DNA from 2 places in the Salicibibacter cibi genome. Region 1 is predicted to be linked to the other one. Evidence: predicted binding sites of a transcription regulator. Region 1 holds the regulator's gene; the other holds the start of a gene.
The links. Region 1 encodes LexA, which represses DNA repair genes until DNA is damaged. Its sites were predicted from a motif close to CGAACATATGTTCG; they were not measured.
Positions count from the first base shown of each region.

Region 2: a site for LexA is predicted at 6,684-6,697, ahead of HUG20_RS03040 (DNA polymerase IV). Genes of this name have one in related genera too.

Region 1 covers NZ_CP054706.1:1,887,661-1,902,923, reverse strand. The annotation lists gene HUG20_RS09740 (ABC transporter permease) at 1-803, shown strand, start outside; gene HUG20_RS09735 (quaternary amine ABC transporter ATP-binding protein) at 830-2,002, shown strand; gene HUG20_RS09730 (YhgE/Pip domain-containing protein) at 2,070-4,478, opposite strand; gene HUG20_RS09725 (TetR/AcrR family transcriptional regulator) at 4,560-5,135, opposite strand; gene thiT (energy-coupled thiamine transporter ThiT) at 5,272-5,913, opposite strand; TPP riboswitch at 5,907-6,007, opposite strand; gene HUG20_RS09715 (hotdog fold thioesterase) at 6,793-7,179, shown strand; gene HUG20_RS09710 (MBL fold metallo-hydrolase) at 7,207-8,001, shown strand; gene HUG20_RS19485 (hypothetical protein) at 8,324-8,446, shown strand; gene lexA (transcriptional repressor LexA) at 8,596-9,228, opposite strand; gene HUG20_RS09700 (hypothetical protein) at 9,373-9,561, shown strand; gene HUG20_RS09695 (DUF896 domain-containing protein) at 9,725-9,958, shown strand; gene tkt (transketolase) at 10,189-12,177, shown strand; gene sirA (sporulation inhibitor of replication protein SirA) at 12,353-12,790, shown strand; gene HUG20_RS09680 (YneF family protein) at 12,900-13,124, shown strand; gene HUG20_RS09675 (CcdC family protein) at 13,240-13,761, shown strand; gene HUG20_RS09670 (DUF2621 family protein) at 13,799-14,209, opposite strand; gene acnA (aconitate hydratase AcnA) at 14,381-15,263, shown strand, end outside.
Region 2 covers NZ_CP054706.1:618,309-633,571, forward strand. The annotation lists gene helD (RNA polymerase recycling motor HelD) at 1-693, shown strand, start outside; gene HUG20_RS03015 (potassium channel family protein) at 1,504-2,181, shown strand; gene HUG20_RS03020 (TrkH family potassium uptake protein) at 2,193-3,533, shown strand; gene HUG20_RS03025 (hypothetical protein) at 3,739-3,993, shown strand; gene HUG20_RS19335 (hypothetical protein) at 4,057-4,188, opposite strand; gene HUG20_RS03030 (hypothetical protein) at 4,340-4,795, shown strand; gene HUG20_RS03035 (YolD-like family protein) at 5,057-5,392, opposite strand; gene HUG20_RS03040 (DNA polymerase IV) at 5,389-6,621, opposite strand; gene HUG20_RS19000 (hypothetical protein) at 6,918-7,109, shown strand; gene HUG20_RS03045 (ABC transporter ATP-binding protein) at 7,089-7,856, opposite strand; gene HUG20_RS03050 (ABC transporter permease) at 7,869-10,211, opposite strand; gene HUG20_RS19060 (hypothetical protein) at 10,537-10,734, opposite strand; gene HUG20_RS03060 (HU family DNA-binding protein) at 10,836-11,015, opposite strand; gene HUG20_RS03065 (TetR/AcrR family transcriptional regulator) at 11,008-11,667, opposite strand; gene cls (cardiolipin synthase) at 11,979-13,427, opposite strand; TPP riboswitch at 13,552-13,653, shown strand; gene thiD (bifunctional hydroxymethylpyrimidine kinase/phosphomethylpyrimidine kinase) at 13,818-14,639, shown strand; gene HUG20_RS03080 (DNA glycosylase AlkZ-like family protein) at 14,651-15,263, shown strand, end outside.

The sequences.
Region 1 (15,263 bases):
ATGATTTTGTCAACTGGCTTACCGATAACCTTGGCGTTGTTTTTGATGTGCTTTCAGATGCCATTATATGGAGCTTTCAGTTATCGTCATCCTTCCTCTTGTGGTTGCCTTGGTGGGTGATCATCGCGATTGTTTTTCTGCTGGGTTGGCGGTTGATTCGTTTATGGACAGGTGTAATGTTTGCGATATTCATTTTTATGATCGGTGCTTTTGGTTATTGGGAACTTATGATGGATACAGTGTCGATTATTTTGGCCTCTGTCATCATCTCCCTTATCGTAGGTATTCCTATCGGCATTTTTATGGCATATAAAGATCGATTTGAAAAGTTCATGAAACCGATTTTGGATGCCATGCAAACCATGCCCACCTTTGTTTATCTCATTCCGGCGATGATGCTTTTCGGATTGGGTGTTGTTCCGGGCATGTTTGCGACAATCATCTATGCGATTCCTCCTGTTATTCGTTTAACTAACTTGGCGATTCGCAACGTTTCAAAAGAAATGGTGGAAGCTGCTGATTCTTTCGGTTCATCCACTTCACAGATACTATTCAAGGTACAATTGCCGCAAGCTTTACCGACTATTATGACCGGCATTAATCAAACGACGATGATGGCGCTCGCGATGGTCGTTGTTGCATCCATGGTTGGTGCACAAGGATTGGGATTGGAAGTCCTCTCTGCATTGCAACAAATTGATATCGCTACAGGGTTTGAAGCCGGGATCAGCATCGTTTTTCTGGCCATTATTCTGGATCGCCTCTCGCAAAGCGTGGCCGAAAAGTACAAATACACGGATTGATCAAATTGTGAAAGTAGGAATGGAAGATGTCCACAAAGATCAACGTTGAACATTTAACAAAAATCTTTGGTCGGGATCCGCAGGAGGCTCTTGATTTAGTGAAAAAAGGGGATTCCAAGGAGGCCATATTGGAAAAAACGGGACATACCGTCGGTGTATATGACGTCTCTTTTGATGTGTCCGAAAGTGAATTTTTCGTTATCATGGGCTTGTCCGGAAGTGGAAAATCTACCTTGATTCGCTGTTTAAATATGTTGAATAGACCGACCGCGGGAAAAGTGATTGTGAACGGGGAGGATATTGTTCCCTACTCGAAAAAGACGTTAAGCGAATTTAGGCAAAACAATATGGCCATGGTTTTTCAACACTTTGGCCTGTTCAGCCATCGATCGATTTTAACGAATGTCGCTTATGGTTTGGAAGTCAAAGGGTTTAAGCAAGAGGAAAGAGAAGAAGCGGCTAAGCAAGTATTAAAAACCGTTGGGCTTGAAGGATGGGAACAAAAAAGACCCAGTGAGCTGAGTGGCGGTATGCAACAGAGAGTTGGCTTGGCCAGGGCTTTGGCTACTGATCCGAATATTCTGCTGATGGATGAACCATTCAGTGCATTGGATCCGTTGATTCGTCGGGAGATGCAATTGGAATTGTTGGACATTCAAGCCAAATTGAAAAAAACGATTATTTTTATTACACACGATGTGAACGAGGCTTTTCAACTCGGTGACAGGGTTGCCGTTATGAAGGATGGCATTATGGAGCAAATCGGCACACCGGAAGAAGTTCTGGAAACCCCGAAAAGCGATTATATTAAAGAATTTGTAAAAGACATTGATAAAACGAAAGTATTGCAGGCGCAAAATGTCATGTTTAAACCATCGGCGATTGTTCCTGTTGGAGGCGGAGCTAAATTGGCGATTGAAGAAATGAGAAATCATGGGATTTCGAGCGTGTTTGTGATCGGTGAGAACAAAAAACTTGAAGGTCTTGTAACGATTGACGATGCAATAAAAGCCAACAAGGAAAATCAATCACTGAAAGACATTATCAAATCCGATTATCACACGACCGATCCTGAAACGTATATCGAGAAGCTAATTCCAATCGCCACGGAAGCGAAGTATCCAATTGCTGTGGTAGACGATGACGAGCGATTAGTAGGTTATATCTCTCGCGTGTCGGTATTGGCGTCGCTCGTTTGAGGGGCTAAAGTGCCCCTTTCTTATCGGCAGAGAGAAAAAAGGGGCAGCTACAATGGGTAGCTGTCCCTTATGATTCCGTCTTTTTCTTGTGTTTGATGGCAAAAAACAGGAAAGTCACTCCCGATGATACAAGTAAAATCAACAGCAGCGGCCAAGACTCAAGCAACAATCCCGGTTCGCCCATCATGATCGTCGCCCGTAATCCTTCAACGGAATACGTCATCGGCAGTAAGTTGTGCACGTATTGGAAAAAAGCAGGAGTTAGTTCCACGGGGAAAGAACCTCCACTTCCTCCGAGTTGTATGATCAATAAAATAATCGCGATGAAGCGCCCGGGATTTTCCAATATGGCAACGAGCATAAAAATCAGCGTCATAAAGGAAAGGCCGGAGAAGACCATGAAAAATGAAAACCAACCAGGGCTGGCGATATCCAAATCAAGTCCGAAGAAGGTGACTCCGATGAGCGCGATCGTTTGAAGTATGCCTACTGTCCAGATGACGCCCAACTTACCGGAGAACCAATTCCAGGCCGTTTCGTGTTTCGTCAACGGTTGATAAAATGGGTAGATGATCGAGAGCGTCAAACCTCCGACGAACAATCCCAACGATAAGAAATAAGGCGATAATCCTTCTCCGTACGTGTAATCCATGGTTTCACTTTCCGATACGGATTCAACGGGGGAAGTGAAGAGCTCCTGCTGTTCTTCAGATAGCTCATTTTCCAATAACGTTTCAGCCAATGTCTCAAGATTTTCGTGCAGTTCACGGGATCCGTCATCGAGTTCTTCGAGGCCATCTTCAATCTCAAGGCCGCCTTCGAATGCTGTTTGCATTTCCGACGACAGTTCGTCTGCTCCTTCGTTCAAATCTTGTACGCCTTCATCAAGCGTCTGCACCGCCTGTTCCGCTTCATCGATCGTAGCGTCTGCCGATGAGAATACTTCGTCTGCTTGGGAAAGAGATTCATCCAAATCTGCCAATGTGGATCTTGCTTGCGGAAACACTTCCAATAGCTCGATGTCTCCATCACCGATCCCTTCCGGTGCGGCAGTACGAGCATTTTCCAACTCCTCACTTACTTCATTTATCCAGTTTGACACGTCTTCCTGTCCGTCGGAAATCGTATCTGTGGTTTCATTGAATGCTGCATCGATCGTTTCGAGTTGCTCTGAAAGCTCCGGCGTTGCCTCTTCCATATCATCATACGTCTCATTTAAAGCATCTATGGTTTCATCGATTTGTTGGCACGATTGACCATCTTCGGCGTCAATCCCGTCAACTGTTTCTGAAAATGTATCCGCATAGCTTTGTAATTCTTCATCTTCCGGGTAGTTTTCAGCAATATAATCGGATAAACCTTGAGCTTCTTCATCGGCGTCATCCCATTCGTCAAGCCTTTCTTGCCATTCGTAACAGGTCCCTGCAAACGATTCTAAATCATTCAAGCTTTCATTTGCCCGATTTTGCCATTGATCCAGGCGATCATTCATCTCGCGGATATCATCGAGGGTACCTTGTGCGTCTTGAACGGGTTCGTCAATGTCTTCCAGACGATCGTCCAATTGGCCTAGCGAATCTTCGGCTGATTGCAGGGAGGCGCTTGCAGCCGCCCAATTTTCATCAAGCGAACGAAGGGATTCTTCCAGTTGTTCCGCATCGTCACTTTCCAAATAAGCGCGGGCGTTTGTTACATCCGTTTGCATCTCGTTCAACGTGTCTTCCAATTGATCGATTTCTTCACTGTTATGGAAAAACTCCGCGAAAGCTTCTACTTCCGTTCGCAATTCATTGGTGCCTTCAGCGGCTTCGTTCGTTCCTTCATGTAAGGAGCCGGCACCTTCACGCAAGTCTGACAAACCTTCCGTAAGGGAGCCCATGTTTTCAAGCGCTGAATCCACACCGTCCGCAAGTGTTTCAGCTCCCTCCTCAAGCTCTACTGTTGCGTCCGCCAGCTCGGTGTATGCATCATCGATCACTTCCACATAAGTTTCCGTTAGTGTCCGGGACAGTTCCTCTTCAATCGTGTCCACCGCCTGCGTGCCCATTTGAGAGGCAGCAAAGTTAACATCCTCATTGATATCATAATAAATCATTCCACTTTCAGGATCCTCATCCTGTAAAGAAGACACATCTTCAGAAAAAGAAGCAGGGATGAAAACGTATAAATAATAATCGAACGCATCGAAGCCTCGTTTTGCTTCATCGGCATCCGTCACATGCCAATTGAAATCTTCGCTTTCCAATAGTTCGTCTACGAATTCATCCCCGGCATTCACTTCTTCTCCGTCCAATTCAGCTCCTTCATCTTCATTCACAATAGCAACGGGAAGCTCCTCAAGCTGACCGTACGGATCCCAGAAAGCCGAAAGCAGAATGCCTCCATACAAAACAGGAACCAATAGAATGCCGATGATCGATATGAGCATTTTTTTGTCTGCGAAAATAGCCTTCCATTCGGCAATAAAACCCTTCAATGTAAAACCCCCTGATTCGACCGAATGACCATAATAATATAATGGTCATTTTTTATTCAAAAAAAACATCATTTATGTGTATCATCGAACAACGATTCCTTTAAAAATGTGATTTTCAAAGACCTGAAACAATTCTTCCTCCGTCAGCGGACGTTTTTTCGCTTCCCAATCAACGATGAACGCAATGTATAATTTATAAATGGTGAAGGCTGTGATCTCCGTGTCCATTACTTGCAGACGACCTTTTTCCACCCCTTGCGCAATGGCCTGTTCCAAAGCGGTGATAATGAAATCTTCAACCTTTTGCATCGCAGACACCGCTTCTTTCGTACCGTAGACATTGACTTCTTCGGCAAGATGCGTCAGTAGTTGATGCTCTTTGCGATATTGCAACGTATCATATAAGGCACGGTGCAATTTCAGAATGGATTGTTCGTCGTTGTGTTTCACCCGTTCAAAAATGGTTCCGAGATCATGTAAAATGCCATCCATCACGGCTTCCAACATTTTTTCCTTATTTTTAAATTCGGTATAGATCGTGCCCTTGCCAACACCGGCAAGCCTGGCAACGTGGGCGACTGATGTGCCTTTATAGCCAAATAAAGAAAACGCCCGTTTCGCTGCTTCTAAAATCGTGGCGCGTTTGTTAGTGATCATTTTTGATAACCTCTTTTCGAGAAAATGACCGAATGAACAAATTGGTCATTATTATAATAACATGCGTGAGCCATCAGTCAAGGGGGAGGCATGAAAAGTAACATGCACGAACGTATGGTGCGCCCGTGCACAGTTCTTAAGAGGGAAGATGAGGGGTAGTTTTTTTTATTGGAAAAAAATCAGGCTGTGCCCTGGAGAGGATGTAGAGGACAACAAGGGTGATCAAAATTTCCGGCAATAAATAGGAAATGTTGTACCCAACCGAATAGAGATAAGCATTCATTCCATCCGGGGTGAAACTCCCAAACCAAACAACACCGGAGACGACGTGGGATAGAAATCGTAAGAAGCCGGCGAATAACAAACCGAAAAACGCCCAGTTTACGGACAATTTCCCCTTGCTATTGCGAAAAGCAAACAATGCGGCAAGTCCAAGAACTGCGTAGGGCACCGGATAATCCAATAGCATTTGGATCGGATGAATAATTGAGGCATTATACATTAAATTCACGATCCCGACGAGCAATCCTGTCAAAACCCCAACGCGCCATCCGCGCCTAAAAGCCATAATGAAAATCGGCACCATGATAAGAGAAACCGAGCCGCCTTGTGCCCAAGGTCCAGGAAATTTCACGAAGCTCAAAATAAACGCGAGTGCCGTCATCAAAGCGATTTCAACCATTGCAAGCGTCCGTTGGTGCATAAAAAAATCCCCTTTTCTGTGATCCACAGGGGGAAGCAAAGCATACATCACAGGCGTTCGCACCTGTACATCCATGCCATCCACTTCCCTACGCTGGTATGAACCAGGTCAGGTTCCAAGAGTTAGGACGCACGTCCCTCTCAGTCTTTCGACACCTCTAGCGGAAAAATATTTTAATGATCTTCCTTCATTATACGCCTATTAGGAAAACTTGCAAGTACGAGGAGGGAAACGGTTGAAATAATGGGGATCTGCTTAATATTAGTCTCCACGTGGTGGTTGTGGCACCAAAAAATCGGGAAAACCTAAAAATAGTCCCCACTCAACGATTTCCCAACTGACTTTAATCATCTATTTTGGTAATATATAACTAGATCCTCTAATGATAAATCAACGGAGAGGATTGATTTTATCCTGAGACGGAAGGATTGTTATCTCCCAGGGATATTTATCAATTACTAAAGAGGCAACCGGAACTTGATACATCGCCTTCCACTAGTGCAGAGCGGTTGAATTACTCGGTCACCCAGCATTGGGCACTAAAATGGGAAAATGGATGCGTAGTAAGGGTCAGAGGCGTCCCTACACAAGTGTAACTTCATACCTTCAAAGAGAGGGAAAGCTGGTTCGAGAGGAATGACAATCCTGATCTAATCCTCAAACGGAAGAAAAGCTGTACCTAGCGGGACAAGAGTACCGATCCATTCCCTCAAATGGACAGGTTCTCAATAATTCGTTTGTGGAATTACGTGTGTTGGTGAAAACGCGTAATAAAAGGAAAAAAAATGGAATAAGGCATGACACTGATTGTCTACGATTAAATGTTATTTTTTGATTGATTTAGAATGAACATTCTTAAATAAAACCAAACAGAAGGAGCGGATAGGAATGATTGTTTCTCAAGATGTATTGGATTTGTATGATGTGGATGATAAGGAAGCTTTTGCCGAAGAAATGCGAACGCGGGGTAAAGATTCCCTTGTTGGCGAACTAGAAATGGAGTATGTGGAACTCAGTTCCAACCGTTTGATCATGACGATGCCCGTGGGATCTAAGACGAGGCAACCGGCCGGTATTCTGCACGGCGGGGCATCGGTTGCGTTGGCGGAAACGGCGGCAACGATGGCGACGGCAATGAATATAGATCCGCAAAAATTCAATCCGGTAGGAATGGAGATTAATGCAAACCATATTCGCAGTAAAACCGACGGCGTTGTTACGGCAACCGCTACGCCTTTTCATAAAGGACGCACGACTATGGTTTGGGATATTCAAATAACCGATGAAAATGAAAAGTTGATCTGTGTCGCTCGTTGTACGATGGCAGTTGTTTCAAAATAATAAAAAAAGGAGAGGAGTGCAACTGTGATGCAAGTATACGAAAAAGAAGATGTGACTTGTGTAAAAATGGATGTTGTTCTCGGAGGGGAAAAAACAAATATCGTCTATGCCTTTTTGGTTGACGGGATGTTAGTCGATACCGGACCACCGCGCATGGAGTCTGAACTTATTCCTTTTTATGAAGCGCATTCGATTGATTTTGTATCCCTTACCCATAGCCATGAAGATCATTCCGGAACAGCGCCGTGGTTGCAGCGAAACTTTGAAGTGCCTATTCATGTTCATCCGAAAGGGATTGGTATATGTGCCCAAGATTCGCCCTATCCGGAGTATCGTCAGATGACTTGGGGGAAGCGGGAAGGGTTTCAGGCCACGCTACTCGATGGTACGATCCAATCTCGAAATCGGGAATGGAAAGTTATTTATACACCGGGTCATGCCGATGATCATGTCGCGCTTTTCGATGAAGAAAACGGTACGCTATTTTCAGGGGATTTATTTGTCTCACCGAAACCGAAGGTCATTATGAGCAGCGAATCCATTCCGCAAACGATGGATTCCATCCGAACATTGCTCGCTTATGATTTTGAATCGTTATTTTGTGGTCATGCCGGATATGTAGAAAACGGGAAAGAGATGTTAAAGCAAAAACTGGATCACCTTGAGAACCTTTCCGAAGAGGTAAAACATCTTCACAAAGAAGGGCTTTCCGTTGAGGAGATTAGAGACAATTTTTATCCGAAAAAGTATCCGATTATAAGCGTCTCCGGGGGAGAATGGGACTCTTTGCATATTGTCTCTTCGATTCTGGAGAATGAATAACAAAAAAATTCCCTGCACGTTGCGCGTGTAAAGGTACCCTCGAGCGAAATCAGCTCGGGGGTTATTTTCGTGGAAAAGGTTCTTTGATTAGAGCGAGAGTGGAGACCGCATATTTCCGTTCGGGCTCCATGGACACCTCATGGTTACTCAATCGAAGCTCCGAACGTTATTTCGGTCTTCATGGACCCCTTCATGACGACCATTACGCCGAACCAATCCATCATTCGGAGTCTCATCAACAACGTGCCAATCTAATCATTCGTCGCATCACCTCGCGCTCGTTTATACATACCATATTGGCAAAGATCGCGAGGTGATGGGTGTGTTGGAAATTGGTCTTTTTTTAGCGATCGCGGCTTCCATGCCCGGGCTGTTGATTCTCGCTGTACTGATCACAGCAGGGCATTATCGCAAAAAGAAAAACCGAAACGGGAAGAAAAAATAATCAAGCCGTTCTAAACAGATATGCGATGTGCATATAGTAAAACAGAAACGGAATTAAGTTCCAATAATATTATTATGTCAACTTAAACCCTGAAATTGGGAAGGGAAGGAAACGTTTGATCTTCCCGCCCTCTTAGGTTTGCAATTTTTTCACGAGATCGTACGAAAGACACCGCTTACTTTTCCAAGCACTTGGCAATTGTCAAGAATGATCGGTTCCAACGCTTGGTTTTCCGGCTGCAATCGGATGTGGTTCCCTTCATTATAAAAGCGTTTGACGGTTGCTTCTTGTTCATCCGTCATCGCTACGATAATATCACCGTTATTTGCGGTCGGTTGTTGGCGCACAATCACCTGGTCACCATCAAGAATTCCTGCGTCAATCATGCTGTCTCCTTCAATGGTGAGCATGAATACCTGGTCAATTCCGACAAAATCGTCGGGCAACGGCATATAGCTCTCTACATTTTCGACGGCTGTAATGGGAACGCCTGCGGTTACTTTTCCGATTAAAGGAACATAAGCACTTGCCGGCTTGTCTGCTTCGGAAATTTCGTTTCCTTGTTCATCCAGATGAAGGACTTCAATCGCTCTTGGCTTGGTCGGGTCTCTACGAATATACCCTTTCTTTTCCAATCGGGCCAAGTGGCCGTGAACGGTTGAGCTCGAGGCAAGATCGACCGCTTCCCCAATTTCTCTTACTGAAGGCGGATATCCTTTCTTTTTTACATTGTCTTTAATAAATGCAAGGATCGTTTCTTGTCGTTGCGAAAGCTTTTTCATTTCATTCACCTCGTTAATATTTATTTTTTATAGCTTATCATATAAAACAAACGTTTGCAAACATTAGTTCCTTAAAATGCTTGACACGAACGATAGTTCTGCTATACTAATAAATAGAACAAACGTTTCGGAGGTTTTCTTATAATGAACCAACAAGTTGGAAAAGAACGCGGAAAAGGACAAGAACGCATGTTATTGTTTTTATTCGCCCTTTCTATCATCATTATGACGTTGGTTGCCGATCACTCGATTGGGACAAGTGAGGCGGAAGCGGAAGGGCATCCTCAAACAACAGCACTTGTGCCAACACCGGTTGAACATACGGATTGGTAGAGGGAATAAAAGAATGGGGACGAAAAAGAAAGCATATCAGGGACTATTTATATTCAGCCATTCATTTAGGTTATAATATGAACTGTTGCCTGTTGATTTCTTGCGGGCATGAACGTTATAGTGTCGTTAAGCATCATTCATGATTCTATAAGGGGGAGCTTCATTGATATCCGATGAAAAGCTTGACCGTATTAATGAATTAGCCAAACGACAGAAAACGACGGGGTTGACTGCAGATGAGGAAGACGAGCAAAAAGGCTTGCGGGAAGAATATCTACAGAATTTCAGGACCTCTTTTAAACAGCAGATTCAAAATGTATCCGTCGTCGATGAGAACGGAAACGAAGTAACCCCGGAAAAATTACGCAGTGCAAAAGGCAACCGCCGTTCTTACTAACGATAAAAAGCGGTGCATCGCTCGTCAAAGTGATGCGCCGCTTTTTTTCTTAGCAGATAAGAAAATATAACTCAAATTTTCTTGCCTGCATAAATTGGACGAAAGCTTTCGTCATAAAAGCTTGGCGAAACGCCCGGTTTTCTAAAAAGGATGAAAGATATTCTTGTTTTACTTTTAGAAACCATATATCATAACAATAGAGACAATTCATAAAGGGAAGGATGGAAACATTGACTTCAAACATAGAAAAACGCGCCATTAATACGATACGGACATTGTCCATCGACAGCGTCAATCGAGCAAATGCAGGCCACCCGGGGTTGCCCATGGGTGCAGCGCCGATGGCCTTTGCATTATGGACGAGGCATCTCAAACATAACCCGACGAAACCTGGTTGGTGGGATCGGGACCGTTTTGTCTTATCCGCAGGCCACGGCTCCATGTTGCTGTACAGTTTGCTTCATTTAAGCGGATACGACTTGAGTCTCGGAGAGTTGAAAAACTTCCGGCAAATGGGGAGCAAAACACCCGGCCATCCAGAATACGGACATACGGCGGGGGTAGATGCGACGACCGGCCCTCTCGGACAAGGCATTGCCATGTCGGTAGGGATGGCAATGGCAGAAGCCCATCTTGCCGCAACGTACAACCGGGAAGGATATGAATTATTCAACCACTATACGTATGTGATTTGCAGTGATGGGGATGTCATGGAAGGCGTCGCTTCGGAATCCGCTTCTTTAGCCGGCCACCAGCAATTGGGACGGTTGATTGTGCTTTACGATTCCAATGATATTTCCCTCGACGGCGATTTGAATCGCGCGTTTTCGGAGGATGTTTGCAAGCGGTATGAAGCGTATGGCTGGCACACGATCTTTATCGAAGACGGTAATGATGTTGAGGCTATTGACCGCGCGATTAAAGAGGCGAAAGAAGATCCCCGTCCGAGTTTTATCGAAGTAAAAACCGTTATTGGTTTTGGTTCGCCAAACCGTGCAGGCACAAATGAAGCACACGGGAAGCCGCTTGGAGATGAAGAAGCCACGCTCGTAAAAGAAGCATATGAATGGGATCACGAACCGTTCCATATTCCCGATGATGTTCGTGCTTATTTTGAAAAGAAACAAGACGAAGCCGTCGATGGGTATCAACAATGGATGAAAACATTTGAGGGGTACAGCAAGGCATTTCCGGAAAAAGCCGAAGAACTCAGGCGCGCGTTTGACCGTGATTGGCAAACGGATCAGTTGCAAACGTTGCCGAGTTACGTTGCCGGAGAAGATACACTTGCCACCCGAAAAGCTTCAGGGGCAACAATTCAGGCGATTTCGTCTCAAGTGGACGGGCTGTTCGGTGGTTCTGCCGACCTCGCCTCTTCCAATAATACATTGATGGACGCGTATGAAGATTTTACGAAGGACAACCGTGAAGGCCGTAATGTCTGGTTTGGGGTGAGGGAATTTGCCACCGCGTCAGCGTTAAACGGCATTGCCTTACACGGAGGCTTGCACGCGTATGGAGCAACCTTTCTCGTCTTTTCCGATTATATGCGGCCGGCCGTTCGCTTGTCAGCGTTAATGGGTGTTCCCGTTACCTATGTTTTTACCCATGACAGCATTGCGGTCGGCGAAGACGGACCGACCCATGAACCGATTGAGCAGTTGCCATCGTTGCGTGCGGTGCCGAACCTTTCCGTTATCCGGCCGGCGGATGGGAATGAAACCGTTGCAGCTTGGCGGCTGTCGCTGGAAGCAAAAGATCATCCGACCGCCCTCGTATTAACGCGACAAGGGCTTCCAACGATGACGGATCCGGCGCGCACGTATGAAAACGTGAAAAAAGGCGCTTATATTTTGGCGGATGCCGATCGGCCGGCGGCGGCGATTGTCGCGACAGGATCGGAAGTTGCACTCGCTATGGGAGTAAAGGAGAAACTCTCCGAACAAGGCATTGCCGTTCGTGTCATCAGTATGCCGAGCCGGGATCTTTTTGAAAAGCAATCGGAAGCTTATCGGCAATCGGTCATCGACACTGCTATTCCAACGGTGACACTGGAAGCGGCGGCTACGTTCGGTTGGGAACGTTATGCCGGAGCGAACGGCAAGACGATCGGCATCGATCAATTCGGAGCTTCAGCTCCCGGCAACGTTGTGATGGAAGCTTTCGGATTTCACGAAGAAACTATTGTAAATGAAGTGAAGACCTTACTGGAACAGTAAGCAGCGCCCTGGGAAGGTGTCCTGGATAAACGCCAGGGCACCTTTTGTGCGAAAGAATGTTATCGGGACAAAAAAATTGTCGATCATTACCGGGTTTTATCATACAAATGTTGACATATTATTTTGCGGACAGGCATTAAAATAATGGGAAGGACATCTAAAGGAGGGCGAGCATGTGCACCGATATGACATCTATCTTCTAAAGCCGGGAATCGCCCGGCAATTTATCCAATTGGAAAACAAACTCTTTCAACTTTTTAAAGAGTATGAGACAGTACCTTCCCTTCGCCATGAAGTCCAAAAACAAGTCGATTATATTTGTCAGCCGATTTCGATTCATCATTTGGGGGAATGGCTTTCTTCCGCGCAAATAACTCCTTTTCCGCAGGGAAGAGATGATGGTCTCATCTATTATTTGGAAGGGAGCGAAAAAGTAAAATTAATGCTCGCTGAAAGAAGAGTGCAAATTTGGAGCACCCTTCATATGGAGGACGAATGGCCATGGTTTGATCAATTACAGGCGTATGATCCTTACTTTTTTGCTTGTGATGTCGAGCGGGAAAGATATGGGTGGTTGAAACCGATCAAAATGCATACCCATCTTTTTGGTTAATTGATGCGTGATCCCTTTTCAACGTTTGATCGATACGGTATAATAGATGATGTTTGCTTAAGCGAAACCTATCCGGTGCCGAACGATCGACGTAAGGAGGAATAACCGCATGAGTACGATTTGGGTTGTTTTGATCGCAATGGCAGCCTTGCTCGCAGGTCTTGTGGGAGGGTTTTTCATTGCCCGAAAAACAATGGTTAATTATATGAAGAAAAACCCGCCGATCAATGAACAAATGCTGCGCGTGATGATGATGCAAATGGGACAGAATCCATCCCAAAAGAAGATCAATCAAATGATGAAAGCAATGCAAAAAGAACAAGGAAAAAAATAATCGCACGGAACACCTCTTTAGGATTTGGGGGTGTTTTTGTTTTTGGTCACTTCTCGTTTCGGCCATATATTGATCACCTTACTTGAAAAAGGTATGATTAAGTTGTACGAAGGAGGTGGGCAATATAACAGAGACAACATTACTTTTTATACTTACAACGATTGGCGCGGCCATGATGGGGACGTTCGCTATCATAGTGCGAATGAAAGCCATCAAAAAACCGGCAACTGTGAAAAAAATCATTATCCCGCCACTCATGATGAGCACCGGTTTCTTGATGTTTTTATATGAACCCACGCATCTTCCCATTGCCCGTATTATTGCGCCACTGATGGTCGGTGCCGCAGCTTCTTATTTATTGATTCGCACGTCACGCTTTGAAATACACAATGGCGATATCTATATGAAAAGATCCAAATTGTTTATTTTTTTATTGATGGGATTGCTCCTTGTCCGTGTGCTTATCAAGCTCATCATCGGGGAACAAATCCATCTCCCTCAACTGGCTGGGATGTTTTTCTTGCTTGCATACGGGATGATTCTTCCGTGGCGCATTGCCATGCTTTTTATGTTCAAAAAGAAACAACAAGAAATCAACACCCCGATCATGGACGTGCCCATGAGAGAAAGAACGTGAAAAAACCGGTGATTCCCAAAACGGAATCCCGGTTTTTTCAATCAAACAGCTGTTCATATTGGCTGTAATCCATCTCTTTTTCATCCAGTTTTTTTCGCAAAAATTTATGGTCACGTTTCGGGGTTGCCAAAATATAACCGCGGATAATCAAGTCTTCGTTCATTTGTTTTGCGTGCTCATCTAACGCCAGCTCTCCGATCTTCCCCGCGATTTTTTCACGGGCGATGTCCCTGAACAATTCAGGAACGGGCGAGACGAGTTCTTCCAGTAAATCGCTTTGCTCGCGTGTCCAAAGATGGCGGGTTTTTTCAAGATAGTAGTCTTGCCAGTCGAGAATGGAGTTCCCATCTTCTTTCGGAAGGCGTTTCAGGAACTTCCGAAACATGAAAAAGCCGCCGATAAACATGAACACAATCATGAACACAGACCAAAGGACAATCAACCACATAAATATATCTGTACCCACGTTGCTCACCACCACGTTCTAAACTCTTAAGACTAGTTTAGCACATCTCCTTGCTTTTTTAATACTGTCAAACTCCCATGAGAGGTTTGATGCTAGTTTTGCTTCGACATTTTTAACAGATTGTTATATGATAGAGACAGAGGAGGGGTATACATGGGAGAAACCAACGACATGTATCAGGCGAAAAAAACGCTGAATGTAGGAAATGAAACCTACTATTATTACGACCTCGCCGCTTTGGAAAAAGCGGGTATCGGCGACATTAACAAGTTGCCTTATTCAATTAAAGTATTACTGGAATCTTTACTGAGACAACAAGACGGCAAAGTGATTTCTTCGGAACACGTGGAAAGCCTTGCCAACTGGGGAACGAAGGATGGCGGGACCGAAGATGTGCCGTTTAAGCCATCCCGCGTGATTCTTCAGGATTTTACAGGGGTTCCCGCGGTCGTGGACCTTGCTTCGCTTCGAAAAGCGATGGAGGACGTAGGGGGCGATCCGGCGTCGATCGATCCGGCGATTCCGGCAGACCTCGTCGTTGATCACTCCGTGCAAGTGGACCAGTTCGGCACAAACGATTCACTGATGCGGAATATGAATCTCGAATTTGAGCGGAATGAAGAACGTTATAAGCTTTTAAGCTGGGCAACCCAAGCGTTTGACAATTACAGCGCTGTTCCGCCGGCAACCGGCATCGTTCACCAGGTGAACTTGGAATACTTGGCGAATGTTGTGCACGTAAAAGAAAATGACCAAGGAGAAAAGGTCGCCTATCCGGATACGCTCGTCGGCACGGACTCCCATACGACGATGATTAACGGTCTCGGAGTCCTTGGATGGGGCGTCGGCGGGATTGAAGCGGAAGCGGGCATGTTGGAACAACCGTCTTATTTTCCTGCTCCCGAAGTGGTTGGCGTGAAGCTTGAAGGCAGCCTTCCTGACGGTGCGACCGCAACGGACTTGGCATTGAAAGTCACCCAGCTGTTGCGTTCGAAAAACGTCGTCGGCAAATTCGTCGAATTTTTTGGTCCCGGAT
Region 2 (15,263 bases), 1.3 Mb from region 1:
ATCGATGAAGCCCAGGACTATACGACGATCCAAATCCGTTATCTGCAGCATTTGTTTCCATCAAGCCGGCTGACGTTGCTTGGCGATGCCAATCAAGCGGTGCACGCGCATACAAGCGCGGGGAATGCGCCACTGGCAGAGGATCCGGCTGCAAAAGAACAGGAAACGATCACGTTGCATCGGAGTTATCGTTCTACGCAACCGATCGTTGAATTTACGAAGCAGTTGATTCCGAATGGCGAACAGATCGAGGCTTTTGAACGGCCGGGGCCGATCCCGGAGATGAAGCAGCTGGAAAATGAGGCGCAGCATAATCGCTATGTGGGCACGCTTGCCAAGCAACTCGAAGAAAGCGAATTGGGCATGGTGGCGATTGTGACGAAGACGTTCGCGGAAAGTGAAAAGATATGGGGGCAGTTGGAAAAGGCAGGGCGGGACGTGCAACTTATTCATGAACAGACGTCTGAGTTTAAAGCGGCACTGCTCGTATTGCCCGTCTATCTCGCGAAAGGGATTGAATTTGATGCGGTGGTCGTCAGTGATGCGTCTGCGGCAAATTATCATCGCGAGCGGGACCGTTACTTGCTTTATACAGCCTGCACGCGCGCGATGCATGGATTGTATCTATGTGCGAATGGTGCGTTTTCTCCTTTTATTACGGGGAGTGCCTATAAGCATTATATTCAAGGATAGGAAAGGATGCGGGCAGCTTTGTGGCTGCTCGCTATTTAAATGGGAAGCGTTCTGACGTTAGAGGAAGGTTCTGTTGAATTATTAGATGATGAGAGCCAACACTAAATAATTGTGATGTTAATCTAATAATTGGACACAGATCAACCTCCGATCCTGCTGAAACGGGACAGATCGTATTGTGGAATAAGCGGAGTTCCGCCCCAAGCCGCGTTCCGATTCTCCTTCTTTTGACTCATTGTTTGATCCTGCTAAAGAGAGAATAATAATTGACGAGGTTATTCAATCCTAGTAGAGAGAATGTTGTTGGAGGAATCGGTTTTAAGGTAAAATATGAAGGCTCTTCACCAAAATCTATGGCTGACAAACTAGGGGCAATTATGATTGGTAGTGACCGCTACGGAAAAACCCTACGCTTTCCGTGGGCCCCGAGCTCAGCCTCCTCGGAAAAAAAGAAGTTCGCTTTTTTCCTGCGGGGTCTTCGCCCTGCGCTTTCCCACAGGAGTCTACGTGTTTTTCCTTCGCTCGCTAGTGGTGTTACCATATTTAATCACGAATATCAACCATTGATTTTAGTGTTGACCCAATATGAAAAATTTTTAATTGACTCAAGGAGCTATTCCAAAATCGAAACGCGATTGTTGAATATCACATTCGAATGTGATCAAACTTTTTTATAAAAATTAAACAATACTGATACAAATTGAATATGCTTGACAATCGGTGGAGTCTGCTCCATTCAGGCTCCTTTTTTGATTTTTTGGTAAAAAGATATAAAATGAGAATGTCTCTAGTGGGAATGGAGGGGTAGATGTGAAAGAACAATTTGTTGTTCTCGGGCTTGGGCGGTTCGGTCAAAGTGTAACCAAAACACTGGTTGATAATGGGAAAGATGTTTTAGCGATTGATAAAGATGAACAAATCGTACAAGAGGTCACGCCTTATGTCACCCATGCCGTTCAGATCGATGCGACTGACGAGACAGCCTTAGAACAATTAGGTTTACATAAATTTTCCCATGCTATTGTTGGGATCGGTGAAGATTTACAGTCCAGTATTTTAACAACATTAATTCTTAAGGAACTGAATATCGCTGAGATTACGGCTAAAGCCAAGGATGATCATCACGGGAAAGTGCTCAGTAAAATCGGTGCTGACAATATTGTTTTTCCGGAACGAGATATGGGAGAGCGATTAGGGAACTTGTTGAGCTCCAGTGATCTTATCGATTATCTGGAACTTTCATCGGAGTACAACATGGCTGAAATACGAGCACCTAAGGCCATGGATGGATGCACCCTCCAAAAATTAAACATCAATAAGACGTATGGGTGTATTATTATGGCCATCAAGGATGAAGACGAAGAGGTTAATATTTCGCCTCACATTGAAGATGAAATCCATCACGGCGATATTCTTACAATTATCGGTAAACATAAAGATATCAAGCGGCTCCAAAAAGATTACCGGGAAAAAGGCAAAACGAAGTAGGTGTTATACTCATGCGTCCGCAGAAAAAAGCCATTCGTTTCAGTCCGCCTCAGTGGATTGTTTTTGGTTTCATAACCCTCATTTTCATTGGCACGATTTTGCTGGCTCTTCCGCAATCCTCCGCCGATGGAGAGAGCGTCGGTTTTATAGATGCCTTATTTATGGCGGTTTCTGCTGTATGCGTAACAGGTCTTGCAGTATTGGAGCCCGGCGGGGATTTTTCATACTTGGGGCAAACGATCATCCTCGTTCTCGTACAATTGGGCGGGCTTGGTTTTATGATTTTCGGGGTAACGGTTGCCATCTTGGTTGGAAAAGTGATGGGGATGAAATACCGCCTACTTCTTCAACCCACCACCAATACGTTTTCCGCACGTGGCATTTCCAGATTGGCGATGACGATTCTGCTTCTGGCCTTGGCTTTAGAAGCCGTAACAGTCCTTATTCTAACAATCCATTGGAGTGGTGAAATGGGTTGGGCAGAGGCTGCTTATTCCGCTCTTTTTCATTCAGTGATGGCCTTTAATAACGCAGGATTCACGCTTTTTGACAACAGTATGGAAGATTATCTTGGGGATCCTCTTGTGAATCTGAGCTTATCTGGACTTTTTATTATCGGCGGCCTGGGTTTTATGGTTCTAGTTGATTTATACCGGCAACGTTCGTTAAAGAAGCTGTCTTTACACTCCAAGCTTGTTCTCGTTACATCAGGAACGCTTTTGCTCGGAGGGTTTTTCTTTCTTTTCGTTGTCGAACTTTTTAATCCGGCAACCGAAGGATTATCATTAACCGAACGTTTATTAGCTGCTTATTTTCAAAGTGCTACCCCTAGGAGTGCAGGGTTTAACACGTTTGATATTGGGAGTATGCTTGTCGTTTCCCAATTTTTCATTATCGTCCTCATGTTTATCGGCGCTTCTACCGGTGGTACGGGTGGAGGCATAAAAACCAATACATTTGCCATTATTGTACTTGCGACGATCAATACGTTTAGGAGTGGTCATCAGGTCCATGCGTTCCATCGAAAAATAGCATTGGAGACGGTTATGCGCGCACTTGCAGTCGTGATGAGCTCTTTAGCGTGGATTGTTGGAACCACTTTGTTACTATCGATCACGGAGGGACTACATGATGTCCACTTCCTCACGACGTTATTTGATGTCGTCTCCGGTTTTAGCACGACAGGTTTGTCCATGGGTTTAACAGAAGAGCTTTCGCCTATCGGTAAAGTAATTATGATGATCACTATGTTTGTCGGACGATTAGGCCCTTTAACGCTGGCTTACTTGCTGACCTACAAACAAAGACCAAGTCGCATCAATTATCCTGAAGATAAAGTGCTTATTGGCTAGAACGATGTTCATGTTTTCTTCACATTTAGGGTTGACACTGTTTTCGACTTGCATTAAGATGATATCATCATAGTGAATTCAGTATCATTTAGGCATTTGTTGATGCAAAAATAAATAAGCGTAAAAACTGGAGGAGTCTGCTCACCGCAGGCTCCTCTTTGTCTTTTTTTAGAACGTTCGTTATTTGCAAAGGAGCCGAATGGCAATGAGATATTATGAATTTTCCCTTCCATTTCATGCATTAATTAAAGCAGAAACCGAAAGGAAAGCAAGGACGATATATAAAAAACATGTTTGGGAGGGTGGAGGTGATAAATGGAAAGAACGGTCTCATGATTATGCAATGATGAAATTTGCGATGGCACACGATAGCAAGAAAACAGAAGTTGGAATGTTGCTCACGCAATTTTTCGATGATAAAAACAACATTCTGCTTGCCGATCCTTATCCTTCTGATTAAATCCAGTATATTTAGGGATTGCTGAACAACGTGCAGCTATCAGCTGAAGCCGGGATGCCGCTTCTATGGCTCCGCTTTCCGCGGACGAACGGTCAAGCTTCCTCGCGCAAAACCGGCGCTGCGGGGGCTTGACGCGTCCGTTTTTCCGCTGGAGTCTCGCATTGCAGCGTCATCTATACGTTGCCAGAAGTGCAAGGGTTTTTTGCTTATAGGATGGATTTCCTTGCATCCAGCTTTGACAACACCAACGGAAAATGCTTATGTGCCAGTCTTTTTCCGTTATTCAGCAGTCCTATTTAGATGTTTTGTGGAAATTCAAACATGATCATTCAAAGGAGGAGTAACAATGAATGTGAGAACAAAAATCTCACAACTGACGGCCATGTTGATTGAGCATGCAAGGTTTCAAGGGATCACTGAACTGGAAATACAACGCGCCATCCGCGAAGAAGATGTTGATTTTCTCAATCAAATAAGTGGGGATAATTTTCAATATAACGGATTATTCGATTACGCTAAACAGTATGAGGAAGAATTGGAAAATGCCATTTTAAAAGGGTATCAAATGAAATTTAACACCTTGAAAGGGTTACAAACGGTACTTCAATATAAATTTAACTTCGCAGAGAATGTCGATTATCGTGTTGAAAATGATGAGATTACGATATCAAGAATGACAGATGAGGAAATAAAAGTACTCATAAGTTCAATCGCTACGAATTGGCATATATCTCCTCAAGGTAAGATAGATGGGGAAGAAGAACAAACAGTAGTGCTCCGTTTGAATACCCTGCTCGCTTAATGAATTCAATTTTTTCCGTGTAACTTGAGATATAGACGAGTTTTTCAAAAGGCAGGTTTGATTTTTATCTGCCATAACCGCATCGATAAACCGGGCATATTGTTCCGTGAATTTGATGAGATCGTAGACAAGCACTATTCACCTATTGAGAAATACAAAATAATACAGGGATAAAAATGGATGATTTGTAAGACTAATAGGGATTCGCCTTCCAAGGGGGAGATCCATAATTTTATCAAATTTTTAGTAAACGACTGAACTTTATTTCAGTGCCACAATACTATCAGTTTTCAATATGTGGATTTGTTGAGATTGGTCAATGATGCGTAATTCCTTACGATCCCTAAGAAAACCGTCAATGTAACCAACAAGCTCCGAAAATTGCCCTTCTTGATAGTACGTAAATGTTACAGGCGCCTTGTTAGCCAAGGCCATGTGAAAGGTTTGATTCAATTCTTCCAATTCCTGTTCATCCAGCTCCGGTTTTTTCACCTTTTGTTGCTCTTTCTTATGATCTAATAAAGCCTGCTTATGTTGAGGAAGAAACATCCTGGAACCTTCCCACAACTTATTCCCCCGCTGTAAATATTCCCTCATTTATAGTGTCCTCCTATCGTGGCAGCTCTATGATATGCTTGACCGGCATCGGTCAATGATGAGGCATGTACAATCGCAGCGTCTCCAAACCGATTTTTAATGCTATCCACCGTGTAATCAAGATCTCTTTTTCGAATCACATTGTTGAACAAATCAAGCTGCACACTGTCGGCACTGCAAAGATTGGATAACCCCGCACTAATTCTACGGATAGGCACGCAATCCCAAAAGCGCTCGAATAACTCCAAAGCTGTACGGTACACATCCATCGTGTTATTCGTTGTATTCAATAATGTGACCTGTCTGTGAAATCCGGTTGGAGAGCCAACGTTTGCCCCGTGCACACTGATTGAAACCGTCCTTCCCATAACACTAGCAGAGCGAGCCCGACGACAAACTTCTTCACACAATTCAAGCAATACCACTTTAATATCTGATTTTGAAGAGTAGTCTCGAGGTAACGTCATCGCATGGCCAATAGCCTTTTGGTTGCTGTGCGAATCTGCAATAACAGGGGAAGCATCGATTCCGTTTGCTGTCTCCCAAAGCACTTGACCGGGGATCCCCCACCTTTTCTTCAAGGTGGATAAAGGATAGGTGGCCAAATCCCCTATGGTACGCATTCCCATTTTGCATAAATGTTCGCTCATCCGCTCTCCGACACCGTGCATTTTATCAATGGGTAAGGTCCACATAAATTGTTTCATATTGTTGGCGTTTAATTCAAAAATCCCTGAGGCATTCTTTTTAGCAAAACCTTCACAGGCCATTTTTGCAAGAAATTTATTGGGACCTATGCCCACCCTTGCCTGGATTTGAGTCTCTTTCTTGATAATTTCTTGAATGTTCTTCGCCATTTCCCAAGGAAGACCCAAGAGGTTTTGCGAACCCGTTACATCCAAAAATTGTTCGTCAATAGAGTATGGTTCAACCTGATCCGTAAATCGTTCAAGAACATTGGTGATTTGCAAAGACACCTCAAGATACTTTTGCATTCTTGGGCGTATTACCACAGCGTTGGGACATTTCAATTGGGCTTCACCTAATCTCGATGCGTTTTTAACACCATGCTTTTTTGCCACAGAGCAAGCCGCAAGAACTACGCCACTTCTGCGCTCGGGGTCTCCTGATACAATGACAGGTCGATTGTTCAATTCTAGGTGGTCAGCCTTTTCAACACTGACGTAAAAGGATTCCATATCGACAAGAAAGATTACTTTATTTTTCATGATGATTGCCTCCAACCTTAGAAAAATGAAACGTTTGTTCTGATTATATGTATTAGTTTAGTGGAATATACGTTCGTTTTCAACTCGAAATATATTCCAGCGATAAGAAGTGTTTTTGTTATTCCGGTTTGAACATATCAAAAGACTTGGCGAGGTCGGTCGATATTTTTTTCCTTTCTGCACACCCTTGTGTACATGATCCAGGGCTTCAAACAACTTATTCGGATTAGCGCAATGATGCTTAACCAATCAGACAGATTAGGCAGCGGAAGGCATGTCTCCCGCTTCAGGAGAAATTGCTATGGGGGGCGCTGCAATGGCATAGATATCAAAACGGACGCGTCAAGACCCCGAAGCGCCGGTTTTGCGCAATGATGCTTGACCGTTCGTCCGCGGAAAGCGAAGCCATGGAAGCGGCATCCCGGCTTCAGTTGATAGCTGCAAGTTGTTCAGCAATCCAAATTGACTTAAAAGCCCATTTCCATTAACCATCTGGAAAGCTTTTCTTCCCTGGCTTTTATTTCGTCGGTATTCTGATTATATTTGCCTAGCAACTTTTCGCCGACAATGTTTCCGTCGACCATATAAAGGACGCGTTCTGTTTTTGCAGCCACTTTGACATCGTGGGTGACTACTAGAATTGCCGTCCCTGTCTGGTTGACATCCGCTAATATATCCATAATTTCGGTAGCGGATTTAGAATTGAGTGCACCTGTGGGTTCATCAGCGAAGATCATTTCAGGATCATTAATCAGTGCTCTGCAAATGCCCACTCTTTGCAGCTGTCCACCTGAAGCCTGCGTAATGTCATGATGGGCAAGGTCTGCAATGCCTGTCTGCTGCATTAATTCCAGCGCTCTTTCGTTTATTTGATGACGACTGCTTTTCTTAGCCAAGTATGCTGATAGGATGATATTGTCAAAAACACTCAAGTTTTTTAATAGATGAATGCCTTGAAAAATAAACCCCATATGATGTAAGCGCAATTTGGACAACTCTGTTTCGGAAAGTGTTGAGATCTCCTGTCCATCGAACATCACAGTTCCGGCGGTCATGCGGTCCATGCCGCTCATATTGTACAGCAAGGTCGATTTACCAGAACCGGACGGTCCCATCACCGCTACAAATTCTCCTTTTTTCATTTGTACATTCACATTTTTAAGAACGTGTTGGTGATGATGTTTACCGAGCCTATATGTTTTGCATAATTGCTTTGACTCTAATACAACTTCCATATCAGCACTCCCTTATTCTGCATCCAGATCAGCGATACTGGATTTCTTGATAGATACGATGCTCATGAATGTGGCTATAGTCACCACAATCATTAATAACAATGGGCAAAGAATATAAGCTTGGATAGGATCGATCACAAAACTGATTTCGGAAGCACCCATAAAGGATAGCAGAAGGCTAACGACACGCTGGCCAACCGTATTGGCAACGATTGTCCCGAAAATAATCCCGACCCCCAGCACAAGCAATGTCCTGGTAACGTATTGGGTTCGAATATCTTTGAAAGAAAAACCGATACTCTTCATAATTGAGATTTGAGCGTCATCTTTGGCTATTAACATTTTCAGAAACAACGATGTCATGAGCAAGGCGATACTGACGGCGATGATAATCGCTAAAACGGTTAGAAGTCTGAGCTGTTCGATCGTATGTCCAAATGTTTCAGCTAAATAGCCTTGCAAATCCGTGACCTTCGCCGGATGAAAAATCTCTGCATATTCATCCAGTTTCTCCCGGATATTAATAGGATGTTTTACATCCACACTCACTTCATACCAAAGCACGGTATCGGGATTGAAAGGCATCAACGCTTTTGCTGTTCTGCCGCCATTCGTCACGTCCTGGTAGATACCACTGACGATCATCTCCTGCTCCTGCCCATTGATGATTAAATGAAGACGATCCCCCGCATTTTTTTCCAACTCCTGGCCATTCAAATAGGAAAGCGCGATCTCCTGCTCGCGTAATGGCGGATCCCCTTCTAAATATTCCAACGGAAAAATAGAAAAATCTCCACTTTCAACGGTGATGTTTTCTTCAGCGCCATCACTATTGACGACTTTGAATTGACTGGTGATCAGCGGCGAAAATTGCTCAACATCTTCGTCGTTTTGAATATAGGCGAGCATATGGTTAAATTGTTCCATGGTGTCGTCTGATTGTTGTAAATCGATCCGTATATCACTTCGCTCGATCCCCATATACGTGACAAAATCAGGTGACTGGACGGTATTCAGAAAATTGACCGGGACGATGATCATAAAGGAACATACGCAGAAGACAAATAATAATAAGCTGTACATTTTGAACCGCCCGAAGACATCCTTTAACCCCAGGAAAACAGGAACGTTAACGTATTTACTTTTACTCAGTGATAGTGATTTCCGACTTGCGTTAGCTTCCTCTCCCATATATCCCGAGCGTAATGCTTCTACTGCTGTTAATTTATGTAACTTTCTGAGTATTAACGTGCAATAAAGTAGAACCGTTAAGAAGATGACAAGCACAGCAATAAACGGAACCATATAGTGCAGCATACTCTTTTCGGCAGCACCAAAATAGAGCTGAATATTGGCCGTCAATAGATCGTTCAGAAATAAAGAGATCAAAAAACCAGTCACAGAAGCCAAAGCCGCCAACATGATATATTTGAACAAATACATTTTTTTAATATCCTTTTGCTCAATACCGACCGCTTTCATAATACCAATCTCTCTATAATCTTCTTCAAGCGTCGTAAGCATGATAAAGCGGATACAAAGCATCGCTATCAGTGTAAGCATAACGCTGACGAATAGGATGGCGGCTGCCACCACACCGTCTGTTAGCGCGTGCAACGTCTGAAATAACGGGTAGTCAATATTCGGACCTTGCTGGGGCATGCCTGCTGTTTGATAGGCATTTCTAAATTCGCTCAGTTTGCTTAAGTCAGTGAGTAGAAATTCCACCATGTATTCAATTTCGCCAACGTTTTTGCTCAGCATATCTAAATCATCGTTATGGACGACAAATCGCTTTGAATGAATGATGGACGGGTTCATCTGCACATCACGAACAAAATCTACGACTGTGAATGTCGCATCAAATGGGGAATCTGCTATTCTGATTTTATCTCCAAGATTCAGATTGTATTGCTGCATGAAGTAAACAGGAACGGCAATTTCCCCTTGGGAAACCTGGATGATTTCATTTTCTAAATTAAGCAAGTAATCAAATTTTTTATTTTGCTCAACGAAGTAATGATCCATGATACCACTTGTTTCTGGTGTAGGATTGTCTCCTAATGTCAGATTTAATCCGTCAATATTAACCATCTCGACAAGTTGCTGTTCTTTCACGTCGCTGTTTCTTGATGCAAAATGGTCAATAGCGGCCTCATCCAGTTCACCAGCATGCATCTGCACGAAATGCGGAGCATTGGACTTCGTAAATAAGGTGTTCATGGAATGGGTTAATTCCATCGCCATATTCGAACCACTGGCAACGAATAAAGACGATAGTGTGATCAAAATAAATAGCGCCGCAGTGATCGTCTTTTTTTGGGCAATATCCTTCCTCAACATTTTGAACAGCATCTTATTTCCCTTCGCTCCTTGTTTGGATAAATCATATTTTTCAAAAATAAAGCATTGCTAATAACAAAAATAATATTACAAATAAAATAACGACTCTTCACCAAAATCTATGGCTGACAAACTAGGGGCAATTATGATTGGTAGTGACCGCTACGGAAAAACCCTACGCTTTCCGTGGGCCCCGAGCTCAGCCTCCTCGGAAAAAAAGAAGTTCGCTTTTTTCCTGCGGGGTCTTCGCCCTGCGCTTTCCCACAGGAGTCTACGTGTTTTTCCTTCGCTCGCTAATAGTGATACCGTATTTAATCACGAATATCAACCATGGATTTTAGTGTTGACTCAAAATAACAATTAGTATACTCATTTGCAGCGTGATCACAAAATTTCCCATCTTAATCGCTCTAGACAAATTGTAAAAATAGGCATGCATTTTCAAGTTTTCTTTCACCGTCATTTTATCGTCGAGCGTAGAATCTTGAAAAACAACGCTGATGGCACTTCTGAAAGCATCCTTATCTGTGCTCACATCTTTGCCGTCTATGCGCAAGGTTCCTGACGTTTTTTCCAAAATGGTACATAAGTTTGCCCGCGCCGTTAGGGTCCAAAAAAGCAAAGATACTTCCGCATTTATTTGTTTTTGAAAAAGTGCAACACTTTATAAACCTTATCAAACGCACTTCGTACATCTTTTGATTGTGATAATTCAGCGCTTAAGACGTCTTCAAAAGCATCCAACACTTTTTGGCAATCTTCAATACTGACACCTGATTCCTCCGCAACTTTTGCGATCGTTTCGGTTTTATTCATCGGACTCTTCTCCTTTTTCGTTTCCAGGACTTTGCGTGAGTCTTTCATGGAGATAAGCAAAGCTGCCCGGTTCTGCCCCTAACGACGTTTCGATCATGTGTGTAAAGGCAATTGCTTTTTGCATGAGTTCCTGGGGCTGCCACTCGAAAATGCCGTCATCAAACACGAGTTGGGCGACAAGCAAAAATTCCACCGTTTCCCTTGGATAAAGGGTTGTGAATGCACCTTCCGCTAGTCCTTGTTCGACGACATCTGTTAAAACAGGAGTCAGCCGCCGGATGGTTTCGACCAGGCTTTTTTGGTGCATTACGGCATTGTGAACATCATGTAACTCTTCAAGCATGCGCTTCTCTCGGCTTGCGTTGGGATTTTGAGCCATAATGATTTGAAATATTTTTTCGGGTGCCTCGAGATTGGCATTTGCGGCAATCATCTTGGCAGCTTCGGCCCCACTGTCTATAAACCGTATGACCACGGCATCCATGACATCTTCCTTGGACCGAAAATAATAATAGAACGTTCCTTTGGCGATCCCGACCATTTGTAATATGTCGTTTATTGTTGTGTTACCATACCCCTTTGTTGTAAAAAGCGTCTCGGCAACGTCCAGAATTTCGTTTCTCCGTTCTTCGGGGTTTTTTGAGGTTCTCATTTTTTATGCCTTTCCAATTTATTGACCGACCGTCGGTCTATAAAAAGAATATCATTACTCCGCTTATAAAGTCAAGAGCGATCGGAGACATCGTCAATCCAGCAAATTTCCGGTAGGGAAGCTACTCTCATTAAATTTTGTATGAACAAACAAACCAATCATCATTCTAAAATCAATTGCAAGATAGATCTTCGCACTGAAATGAAGGGATCAGGAAGCCCGAGTGCGGTGAAAGTGTCAAATCTCGGTCGCCATGGAGCGTCCGTGGCGACCGATCCCGATGAGTACTTTCAACCGCTTTCGTTTCCCCCTTACAATATCGGCGACAACAACCGGGCGATCGATTCTTTGAAACGTACCCACATTCCCCGTTCTTGGTAACGTTGCGGGGTCATTTCCGAGGAAAAGGCTTGATCGGTTTCGAAAATCGTTGCCATTTTTTCGCCGAGGGCATCATTATACATAAAGACGTTTACTTCAAAATTCAGACGGAAGCTGCGCACGTCAATGTTCGCGGTTCCGATGGTGCCGACACTCCGGTCCACGACGAGCATCTTCGAATGAATGAAGCCTGCATCGTAAATGTAAAAACGGGCGCCCGAATTGAGCAATTCCCCCATGTGGGAATACGTCGCCCAATAGACAAAGGGATGATCCGGTTTATTCGGTATCATAATGCGTACATCCTTGCCGGCCAGGGCAGCGATACGCAAGGCGTCAAGCAAACTGGCATCCGGAATAAAATAAGGGGTTTGGATGAATACGGAGTCGCGTGCCGACGTGATCATCTTAATATAACCGTTTTTGATTTCTTCCCATTCGGTATCGGGACCGCTGGAGACAATTTGCGTGCTAATTTCTCCCTGTGGTTGCATGTCTGGGAAATAATGGGGCTCATAGTGAACGGTTTTGTCTTTGGATGCTTGGTTCCAATCAAGAATGAAACGGGTTTGCAACGCTTTCACCGATGAACCGCGTAGACGTAAGTGGCTGTCGCGCCAATAGCCCATTCGTCTATTATGTCCCAAATATTCATCGCCGACGTTAAAACCGCCAACATATGCAGTCTCTCCATCGATCACGACGATTTTACGGTGATTGCGGTAATTCAGCCGTGAGTTCACATAAGGGATACGGGATGGAAAAAAAACGCCCACTTCGCCTCCCGCTTCCGTGAGGGTTCGAAAGTGTCGCGGATGCAGCTTTCGGGATCCCATATCGTCATAGAGCACACGCACTTGCACCCCTTCGCGTGCTTTTTCAGTCAGCAAGTTTATGACGCGTTTGCCGAGGGTATCATTACGAAATATGTAATATTGCAAATGAATATGATCTTTCGCTTCCGCGATGTCCGATAACAATTGCGAAAATTTATCGACGCCGTCCGTGAACACGTCTACATGATTGTTTTGGGTTAACACGGCATCGTTACTGCGAAGCAGCATAGAAATCAGGTGGCGGTGGTTGCTCGATGTTTCATTTTGAAAATCAAAGCGGTCATGGTCCATATCGTCCAATTGCTCATTGATTAAGTCTTTCAAGCCTATTTTTTCAATGCCGTCCCAATGAAATAAACGTTTTCGGGTCAAGTTTTGCCCAAGGACCAAGTAAAGGATGAATCCGAGGTAGGGGATAAATAGCAGGATGAGTAACCAAGCCCAGGTCGCATTCACATCACGCCGTTCCATAAAAACAATGATGCCGGCAAAAATTGCGTTAAGAAAAAATAACAAGCCAACGGCGATTGATAAAATGTCCATCGTTTCCCTCCTCTCTTTTTGCTATTTTTCTCCATGGTATCATGTTTTCGGGAAAAAGTGGATTTCTTGAGTGTGAGAAAAGATAGGAAGATGCCGCATAATTATGATAGAATAAAGGAAAAGAAAGAACCACTAGGGGTGCGTACAGCGCTGAGAGAAGTGATTGCTTCAACCCTTCGAACCTGATCCGGGGAGTACCGGCGGAGGAAAGTGGCTTCAGGACGTAGACGAAGAGAGCACTCGATTCTTGTCCTATGCGCCGCCACCTTCCGTCCGAAGGTGTTTTTTATTGGTAGGTAAGTATAAATCAACTTTCTTATCTACATAAAAAATGGAAGGCAACACTTCGTGTGGCAACGCTGGTTACGTGAGCCGAAGGAGGGCGCAGACATGACAGAAATTGCAAAAGCATTAACGGTGGCAGGGACGGATCCGAGCGGTGGAGCTGGCATTCAAGCGGATTTGAAAACGTTTCAGGAGATTGGCGCATACGGGATGAGTGTGATCACATCTGTGGTCAGTCAAAATACGCTTGGGGTAAAGTCATTTGTGGATCTCGAACTTGACTTTGTGGAAAGTCAATTTGACGCTGTATTTGAAGATATACCTCCAGATGCGGTGAAATCGGGCATGCTTTCCAACCCGGAAGTAATGGCGCTGGCAGCCAAAAAGATGAAGGAAGCAAATGTCGCCAATTATGTGCTTGATCCTGTAATGATTGCGTCCAGCGGACATGCGCTCATTTCGGAAACGGCCAGGGAGACGATTGCGAGAGAGCTTCTTCCATTGGCAACGGTCGTAACGCCGAATTTGCCGGAAGCAGAGGCGTTGACAAATCGAACGATCAAGACAGTTGACGACATGAAAGAAGCCGGCCGAATACTTGTAGAGGAATATGGAACGAGCGCTGCATTGATTAAAGGCGGGCATTATGAAGGCGAGGCCGATGATTATCTGTATGATGGCCAAACGTTTGAAAAATTCTCAGCGGAACGCTTTGATACGAAGCACACCCACGGAAGTGGTTGCACGTATGCAGCGGTAATTACAGCCGGCCTAGCGAATGGAAAGTCCCTCTATGAAGCGGTGAAAGATGGCAAAACATATATTACTGCCGCGATCTCAAACCCACTCAATATCGGAAAAGGGCAAGGGCCAACGAATCATTGGGGGCATCGCTGGTCTGACGTTCAACCCCTCATCAGAGTGTAAGGAGCGACAACATGGCTATTCAAGTCAGCAAAAAGGCAGCACGGCGATTCCTCCTCGCGAAATCAGGTTTGAATGATTACGGAGCGCTCGACTCGAACATGGCGACGGCTCTTCGCCAATTGGAATGCGTGCAGTTGGATCCGGTGGCCATCATCGAACGAAACCACCACCTTGTTTTTTTCAATCGTTTGGAAAAATACAATCGGGCAGAACTCGAGCGCCAATTGTGGGAAGGGCTTGCCTTTGAATATTTTGCTAATGCTGCTTGTTTGCTTCCAATGGACGATTATCCGATTTTTAAAGGAAGAAGAAAAACGAGCCAACGGGAGTGGGCATCGAAAAGGCATCTGTATAAAGATGTGGAGCGTATGATTCGACAAGCGTTGGCAGATCAAGGAGCATTGCCATCCAAAGCCTTTGCTTCAAATAAAAAAGTTGTTGGTGCCTGGGATCATCCAACACACGCGACAACGAAAGAAACGAGTCATGTGCTTCGGATGTTGTTTGAAGCCGGTGCCATTCAAGTGTGCGGCAGACAAGGGTCCGAGCGCCATTTTGCCTTGAGCGAAGATGTTATTCCCGCTTCCTGTCAACAAGAAGCAGAAGTGATCAGTGATAAAGAAG